4 regions of the Brevibacillus ruminantium genome follow, and region 3 is predicted to be linked to each of the others. Evidence: riboswitches for the same ligand, from Rfam matches in the RefSeq annotation. Region 3 holds a riboswitch; each other region holds the start of a gene.

Region 1 (2,201 bases), 2.4 Mb from region 3:
CTGTCGCTTCGGCACCGGAGTTGGTAAAGAAGACTTTTCCCGGAATGGTTCGTTCAATCAGTCTTTGCGCCAGCTTGATCGCCGGCGGATTGAGAAATACGTTGGAAATATGGAGAAAACTCTCGCCTTGTTCCCGCAGTGCCCGGAGGATGCGGGGATGCGAATGGCCCAGGATGTTAACAGCAAGTCCGGTGAAAAGGTCCAGGTATCCCTTTCCATCGGTGTCATAAAGATAATTGCCTTCCCCTTTGGCGATCGCGATCGGCAGTCTTTTATATGTGGAGACGATGTAATGTTCATCAAGAGAACGCCAGTCCATGCCTATCTCTCCCTTAGAGTTGTCGCAGCTCCAGCTTGATCTCTGTCTTGGAGCGTGTCTTTTCATCGATCTGTTTAATAATGCGGGCTGGTGTGCCAGCAACCACGACGTTCGGCGGTACATCCTCGATAACGATGGCTCCTGCTGCTACCACAGAACCTTTTCCGACGCGAATGCCTTCCAAAATGACAGCATTGGCCCCGACGACCACATCGTCTTCGATGACCACAGGCAGAGCGGATGGCGGTTCGATTACACCTGCGATGACCGCACCCGCTCCAATATGGCAGTTTTTACCAATCGTGCCGCGACCGCCAACGACGACGTTCATGTCGATCATGGTGCCTTCACCGATGACGGCTCCGATATTAATCGATGCCCCCATCATAATAACCGCATTGTTTCCGATACTTACCTGCTCCCGGATAATCGCGCCCGGCTCGATTCTCGCCTGGATGTTCTTCGTATCCAGCAGAGGGATGGCCGAGTTGCGACGGTCGTTTTCCACCACGTAATCCGCAATTTTGTCTGCGTGCTGTTCCAATACGGGCTGGATTTCCTTCCATTCTCCGAAGACGACACCCGTTCCGCCGCTGATAAACGCCTTGGAGCTGGGACCGAAATCAATGCTGTCCACTTCCCCCTTGATATAGACCTTCACCGGTGTCTTTTTCTCGCTCTTCTGGATATACGAGATAATTTCGTTTGCATTCATCATGTCCATAGCAGTTCTCCTCCACAGTTGAAAATGAATGTAAAAAAGCAATGAGTGCAGACGCTATACTCATTGCTTTTGATACCAGGCAAGCAATCGTAAATAGCGCTCCACGAAAGAGTATACTTCCGTGACAGGATGACCATTGTTCACGGGCATCCCAGTTCTGCCGCCGACGGGAATGCGGTCAGAACTTCGGCGCTTTGGCCTTTCCTTCTTTTCCGTTTCCCCAACGTTGATGAAAAGAAATACTGATCCGCAGCGCTCCTCTATTTAGAAGACAATATGAAGTTATTTCCCTTTTACTTTTTGTACTGTAACAGATTCCAAACCTCGTGACAACTGTTGATTCATTCCGAATTACAGTTTTCTTAATTCCTCGCTCCCATGCCGAGAAACCTTTCCCTATTTCCTCTTTCCAAGTGCCTTCATACATGATAAACTGTCCATCCTGTCCATTTTTCCATACGAGGAGGTCCTCCGTGATGTATGAAGCATCCTCTTTTACCATGCGACCCTTACGCATCAGCGATGCACCTGCCATGCTTGCGCTCCGCCTGAGAAACCAGCACTTTTTACAGCCATTTGAGCCAATTCGGCCCGCTTCCTTTTTCACACTGGAAGAACAGGCCCGCCAATTGGAAGAGGCAGAGCGGTGCTTTCTTCATGGTACCGGGTATTCCTTTGGCATCTTTGCAAAAGAAAGCGGCATCCTGATCGGGCGGGTAAACCTCTCCAATGTGTCTCGCGGTGCTTGGCAAAACGCCACACTGGGCTATTTGCTTGATCAAAGCTACAACGGCCAAGGGATTATGACGGAAGCAGTCGGTCAGGTCGTTCGGTTTGCCTTTACGGAAGGCCAGCTTCATCGGGTACAGGCTGCTGTCATGCCTCATAACCTGGGCTCGATCAAGGTCTTGTTGAAAAACGGCTTCAGACAGGAAGGGCTCTCCCTTCGATACCTGCAAATCAACGGAGTGTGGGAGGATCACCTGATTTTTGCACGAACGGCCGAGGAGTAAGAGGCACAGACGATCTCTGCTTCTCGCATGGGCGGTCCAGAATGCCACGTGATCTGTCCCACCTCAAGTCCGTTTCGGTGATTTTTTCTGGAGAAAGTACTGTGTTCGCAGACACTCCTTGGCATACGCTTCCAGTGCAGCTAGA
Region 2 (2,201 bases), 530 kb from region 3:
AGCCACTCCCCGACCTGATTGTCATCGACGGCGGAAAAGGGCAGATCAGTGCGGCCATGGACGTGCTGGAAAATGAGCTGGGGCTCTATATCCCGGTATGCGGTCTGGCGAAAGATGACAAGCACAAGACGGCCCAGCTTCTTTATGGAAATCCTCCTGAGCCGGTTGAGCTTAGGCGGGACAGCTACGAATTTTACCTGCTCCAGCGCGTGCAGGATGAGGTGCACCGCTTTGCCATCACCTTTCACCGGCAATCCCGCACCAAGACACTCCTCTCTTCCCAACTGGACGAGATTCCCGGCATCGGAGAGAAACGGCGCAAGCTTCTGTTCCAGCATTTTGGCTCTCTGAAAAAAATGAAGGAGGCCACTGTGGAGGATTTCCGTCAGGTGGGGATTGGAGACAAGCTGGCCCGGGAGATACTTGCTCACCTCAGGGGTCTGGATACGTAGCGAATCTTCAAAATACTATTTGAACACCAGGAGCATGCGTGTTATAATCCCTTTCAAACAGAATAGTAGCCTCACTTCCCTTATGGAGTGAGGTAGAGGCGCGAAAACCATGAGTACCTCCCTGAGATCGGGCATCGCTGACGGGCAGTGGAAAGGGGGATTCGCCGAAGTACAAAGAGAGACCCGCTCTCTTTCGTGCTGGGCCTGTGTTGAACAAATACAGGACTGTCATCTGTGCAGTATCCCCTACTGTCAGATGGAGAGCTATCTCACGAGCCTGCAGCGTGCTTTTGAGACAGGGTATGTCCTGTCATGTCCAAGCCAGCTTCGGCTCGCGTAGTCCAGGGAAGGAGGAACCGATATTGTCTACGGATGAATAGGCAACGGCAGGTTATATCCTCGTCGTTGCTTTTTTAATAGGAAAACTGATACATGAATGGCGTTTGTTCGATGGACGCATTATCGGACACATTATCGAAGAGAGACAACCGTCTTTTAGGAAAAGGGAGAGAAGCCGCATGGGGTTGGTCGTGCAAAAATACGGAGGCACCTCCGTTGGAACTGTTGAGCGTATTTTTAAAGTGGCAGATCGGATTGTTGAATATAAAGAAGCGGGTCATGATATGGTGATCGTCGTCTCCGCGATGGGCAAATCGACAGATGTTCTGGTAGACATGGCGAAACAGATATCTCCGTATCCATCAGAGCGCGAGATGGATATGCTGCTGGCAACCGGAGAACAGGTGTCAATTTCCCTCCTGGCGATGGCGCTGCATCAGCGCGGGTATGACGCCATTTCTCTGACGGGCTGGCAGGCAGGAGTTGTGACAGAATCGATCCATGGCCGGGCGCGGATCAAAGAGGTTCAGGCGGAGCGCATCCAGAAAGAACTGGCGAGGGGCCGGGTTGTGATCGTAGCCGGGTTCCAAGGGATCAGTGACGAAGGGGAAGTGACAACACTGGGACGCGGTGGCTCGGACACCTCAGCCGTTGCACTGGCCGCGGGACTGCAAGCAGATTGGTGCGAAATCTGCACCGATGTGGCTGGGGTCTATACGGCTGACCCGCGCGTCGTTCCGGCGGCGCAAAAGCTGGACAGCATCTCATATGATGAAATGCTTGAACTGGCTAATCTGGGGGCGGGTGTCCTGCATCCCCGCTCCGTGGAAGCAGCCAAAAAATATAAAGTGCGGCTTGTCGTCCGCTCCAGCTTTTCGACAGAAGAAGGTACGTACGTAGAGGAGGTAGCCAACATGGAAACAGGAAGAGTAGTTAGCGGGGTTGCCCATGATGAAGATGTGGCAAAAGTGACGGTTGTAGGCATGCCGGCACGCGTAGGAACCTTGTCACGCCTCTTCAATACGCTGGCAGACAATCAGGTAAACGTGGATATTATTATCCAAAGCTCCTATGACGCTGACGTGACGAACATCTCGTTCACCGTCGCCGGAAGCGACCTGCAAAAAGCTTTGAACACTTTGGCGGCCAATCAGACTGAGCTTGGCTTTGACAAAGTGGACTACGAGGAAGGACTGACCAAGGTATCTATCGTGGGAGCGGGCATGGTGAACAACCCAGGGGTTGCCGCCGAGATGTTCCGCGTGCTGGCCGAACAGGAGATCACGATCAAAATGGTCTCGACATCAGATATTAAGGTGTCGTGCGTCGTTCCTGCCGCGCTGGCTGATCTGGCAGTACGCAGCCTGCATACCGCGTACGGACTGGATACGAGCACTTTGGCTGTTGTTC
Region 3 (2,201 bases):
TTGGGAGCCTTTCCTTCTTTGGCAAGCACGTACAGCATCCGCGTGGAGGCGTACATACCGGAGTTGCCCGCTGAGAGAACCGAGGTCAGGATGACCGCATTCATCACCGAGGCAGCAAAGGCAAAGCCCGCTTTTTCAAAGACCAGAGTAAACGGACTGACGGCGATATCGGCAATGTCGCTGTGGACCAGGTTGGGATTGTCAGAAGGAATCAGCAAACCGATAATGAAGATGGCAAAAATATAGAACAGCAGGATGCGCCAGAAAATTTGCTTGACGGCTTTCGGGATGTTGCGCGCCGGATCTTCGCTTTCCCCTGCCGCTATCCCGACCAGCTCCGTTCCCTGGAAGGAAAAGCCGGCAATCATAAAGACGCCGAGAATGGCCATAAAGCCGCCGTTAAACGGGGCGTCACCTTTGGTAAAATTGCTGAAGCCGACCGCTTCACCGCCCATGATTCCAAAAATCATCAGCGTGCCGACGATGATAAAGATGATGACGGTGCTTACCTTGATCAGGGAAAACCAGAACTCGGATTCCCCGTAACCTTTTACGGAAAGCATATTCAAACCAAACATCAGAACGAGAAAAAGGGCGCTCCACAGCATCGACGGAGTGTGGGGGAACCAGTATTTCATAATCAGCGCGCCGGCTGAAAGCTCGACAGCGATGGTAATGGCCCAGTTGTACCAGTAGTTCCAGCCCAGCGCAAAGCCGAGAGACGGATCGATGAACCTGGCTGCATAGGTGCTGAAGGAACCGGAGACGGGCATGAAAGCGGCCATCTCACCGAGGCTCGTCATCAGGAAGTAAACCATCAGGCTGATGGCCAGATAAGCGACCAGTGCGCCGCCAGGTCCCGCGGAGTGGATAGAGCCGCCGCTGGCCAGGAAAAGACCGGTGCCGATGGAGCCGCCGATCGCGATCATGGTCAGATGCCGGGCTTTTAACCCGCGCTGCAATTGATCTGAAGACATAAGAGGGAAGCACGACCTTTCTGTATTTATTTAGAAGGAAGGCCGGAAATCAAAAATACCGCCACAAGCCAATAACGGCATAAGGGCGGTATCATCCAATCCCCATCAAGCCTTCACGGAAGATAGCACAACACGTTTGCCGGCAAACAAACGTGACAGTTCTGTCCCTTTCGAGTACAGCCCCAGCCCGTGCACACAGAGAACGCGCAAACAGACTTCGGCAGCTTTTCCTTCTTCTGCATTCATGGATCTTCTCTGGATCTCGTGCAGAATAATATAAAAGCCGCGACCTCTATCCTCATCGTGGAGATGAGGATATATAGTATGAAAATATGTTATGGTTCAAGTATATGGATTTATGCCAGAATTTCAATAGTGATTTTGTGGCAGGCAGGCAAACCAGGTTGTAACAGATTGTTTCAAAACCATTATCCATATGAGTCTTTATTCATGGTAAAATAGTACCATAATAAGGAATTTTGTCTCCAATAGCGCAATCGATCAGAAGCATACATACAACGAAACTTTGGAAAGAGGTGGACCGATGGTAAAAGGGAGCATCCAACGTCTGTTCCTGATGTGCCTGGTATTTTTAATTGGTTGGACGAGCTTCTCGCCCCAGTGGACGGACAATACGGCCTTTGCCGCAGTAGATCGAAAAAATGACCCTTTGAACGGGGACTGGTCCAAGCCGTACGAAGTAAAATACGATACGGCCGAGGCTGACCTGATGGTGCGGGTTGGCGATATCGACAATCTGGGGATGGGATGGCCGGACGGTTATGATCCGTTTTCAGGGAAAAGCACCCCTGCCCCCTACCCGAGAGTGATTCACCAGTCCACGGACCCCCAAGGGACTGACCAGCTAATGGTCATCAGCTCGTTTCGCTATCCATCTCTCGCGGGTGCAAGAGACGCGGATACCATAGCGGATGGCTACACGCGCTCCAATACCTATAGCAAAGGGGCCAACCCGGTCGTTCCCGTCAAAATTACGTTTGATACGAGAAACACTCCGATTGAAGGCGCCATCCTTCAGATGTTCATCAATGATTACCAGCCGCAGAAATATCCGGGGCGCGTCAAGTATACAGCCGAGCTGAACGGCGTGCGGGCACCGTTTCTGGAGAATATCATCAACTCGCTGAATCAGCACGGACCGGTTGGAAAGCTGATCAGCGTAAAAATCCCGGACGAATATCTGCCGCTTTTAAAGGATGGCAG
Region 4 (2,201 bases), 1.2 Mb from region 3:
GTATCCTTGATATTGATGACAAATTGATTTCCCGTAGCAGGCAGAATATTGCGAATCACTTGTGGCAATACGACATTCAGCATCGTTTGCACGTGATTCATCCCAATCGCATGAGCAGCTTCAAATTGTCCTTTTTCAATGGAAATGATCCCGCCGCGAACAATTTCGGCCATGTACGCACCTGTATTGATGGAAACGATAAAGACGGCTGCCAAAATCCGGTCCATATCCACGCCAAATGCCAAAGCCGAACCGTAATAGATGACCATCGCCTGGACAATCATCGGCGTTCCCCGGAAAAATTCGATATACACGGAAAGCAGGGCGTTTACTACTTTGAGAATCGCTTTTTTTACTCCACGTTCCGGCACGGGTATCGTGCGGATCAGTCCGATCAGCAGTCCAATCAAAGCACCCAGCATTGTTCCGACTAAAGCAATGAGCAGGGTCATTCCCGCTCCGCGAAGGAACATGGGCCAGTTTTCGGAAATGATTTTTACAACCCAGTCAACGCTCATCATTTTCCTCCATTCGCTCTGCCTGTTTACAGTCATAAAACCGACTGCATACAAGATGCAGCCGGTTTTCCGATCCGATTAATTTGCTGCTGGTTGATTTTTGATAGCAGCATCCATGATGTTCGTACGTTCTTCCTCAGAAATCCCTTTCAAAATTTCATTGATTTTTTGTGTATATTCACTGTCTTTTTTCAGGCCAACCGCAATGGCGGTGTCATCTTCTGAGGTCGTGAAGCCATCCGTAAACTCGACCATGGCAAAGTTCGGGTTGGCAGAAGAAGCACTGACGGCTTCCGGACGCTCGGAGACGTATCCATCAATCATGCCGGACTCGAGCGCCACGCGCATTGCCGGGAAGTTGTCCATCGCCGGCTCCTGGACGACACCTTGAATCTGATTGATGACAGAGTAATGGAAGGTGTTCAGTTGAGCCGTTACTTTTGCGCCTTTGAAATCCTGGATCGACGTCGCGCCTTCGTATTTTCCGCCTTTTTTCACGACCATGACCAGGTTGGATTTATAGTAGTTGTCAGAGAAATCGATGGTTTGTTTCCGTTCTGCGGTTGGTGACATCCCGGCGATGATCGCATCAATTTTGCCGGAAGTGAGTGCAGGGACGAGTCCATCCCATTCCGTTTTCACGATCACCAATTTTTTGCCGAGACCTTCAGCCAGTTTCTTCGCGATTTCTACATCGTAACCGCCTGCATATTCGGCATTGCCGTCGATTTTCACAGCACCGTTGGCATCATTCATTTGCGTCCAGTTGAATGGAGCATATCCTGCTTCCATCCCCACCTTAAAGGTTCCTTCGTCTGTTGCAGCGGATTGTGTTGGGTTGCTTGTCCCACAGCCAGCGACCAACAGCATGGCAGATAGGAACAGAGCGATAAAGGGTGAATGTTTTTTCATATTACTTATCTCCTTTTGTTTTGTCGTTTTTGGGAGCTTTATGAAAGCAAAAAGCGACCTGAGATAAACTCAGGTCGCACTAATTACATAGTTGCCCAACATACCTCTCTTTTCCCATATGAGATAGCACAACTCAATAAATCAGGTCATTTATTGAGACAGTCCTGCAGCTCTTAACTGCAGACCCAGCAAGTAATACCGAGAAATATTACAAGCTTCGGCGACATTTCCTTCTCCTTAGCATCACTGCCTTCTCAAACTCCGTCTAAGGACTGTTAAATATCGCACCTCTACCTCACTGTTTCAAGTGAGGTCTTATTCAATTCTGTTTTTGAGTTTACAATGTTATGTTAATTCTGTCAACCTGGGACTATTTTCACGGCTGTCAATTCTATCATTTCTGCTTTGAAACCAGACATCCTTAAACGGCACCCAGCCGAGCGCATTGAGCGTCACGCCGCTTAGCGCGGGATGATACGTTGCGCTTTCATGCCGATGGTACAGGAAATAGACGGCGCTCTCCTGTTTGAGCTGATCCTCCAAGGCGAGGAGGCGGGCAATCCGCTTCTCCGCTGCCGCCTCTTGCATAATGCCGGGCATCTGCTGGCGCACAGTCTCACACAACTCTGTTGACAAGTATCGGCTCAGCAGACTCTTCGGTGAGAGATACATCTCATGCAGAAACAGCTCCCGATTGTCATCTGTCACCTGGTAATAAAGGATCAGGTCAGCCTTCTCCAGATAGGCGGCGGAAGCAAACTCTTGAACGGG

Evidence for each region. A riboswitch is a leader RNA that binds a small molecule or an ion and turns the genes downstream of it on or off. The one in region 3 is predicted to bind lysine.
Region 1: it holds a riboswitch for lysine, as region 3 does, so the genes downstream of both, dapD (2,3,4,5-tetrahydropyridine-2,6-dicarboxylate N-acetyltransferase) here and NDK47_RS21425 (amino acid permease) in region 3, are expected to answer to the same signal.
Region 2: it holds a riboswitch for lysine, as region 3 does, so the genes downstream of both, NDK47_RS19060 (aspartate kinase) here and NDK47_RS21425 (amino acid permease) in region 3, are expected to answer to the same signal.
Region 4: it holds a riboswitch for lysine, as region 3 does, so the genes downstream of both, NDK47_RS26960 (transporter substrate-binding domain-containing protein) here and NDK47_RS21425 (amino acid permease) in region 3, are expected to answer to the same signal.

What each region holds. Positions count from the first base shown of each region.
Region 1 covers NZ_CP098755.1:1,958,913-1,961,113, reverse strand. Annotated here, with positions in the region: gene NDK47_RS09570 (aspartate aminotransferase family protein) at 1-319, opposite strand, end outside; gene dapD (2,3,4,5-tetrahydropyridine-2,6-dicarboxylate N-acetyltransferase) at 333-1,043, opposite strand; lysine riboswitch at 1,130-1,314, opposite strand; gene NDK47_RS09560 (GNAT family N-acetyltransferase) at 1,520-2,056, shown strand.
Region 2 covers NZ_CP098755.1:3,830,878-3,833,078, reverse strand. Annotated here, with positions in the region: gene uvrC (excinuclease ABC subunit UvrC) at 1-452, shown strand, start outside; lysine riboswitch at 538-727, shown strand; gene NDK47_RS19060 (aspartate kinase) at 971-2,201, shown strand, end outside.
Region 3 covers NZ_CP098755.1:4,362,140-4,364,340, reverse strand. Annotated here, with positions in the region: gene NDK47_RS21425 (amino acid permease) at 1-977, opposite strand, end outside; lysine riboswitch at 1,093-1,280, opposite strand; gene NDK47_RS21420 (cadherin-like beta sandwich domain-containing protein) at 1,522-2,201, shown strand, end outside.
Region 4 covers NZ_CP098755.1:5,513,427-5,515,627, forward strand. Annotated here, with positions in the region: gene NDK47_RS26955 (amino acid ABC transporter permease) at 1-518, opposite strand, end outside; gene NDK47_RS26960 (transporter substrate-binding domain-containing protein) at 597-1,430, opposite strand; lysine riboswitch at 1,547-1,731, opposite strand; gene NDK47_RS26965 (ABC transporter substrate-binding protein) at 1,776-2,201, opposite strand, start outside.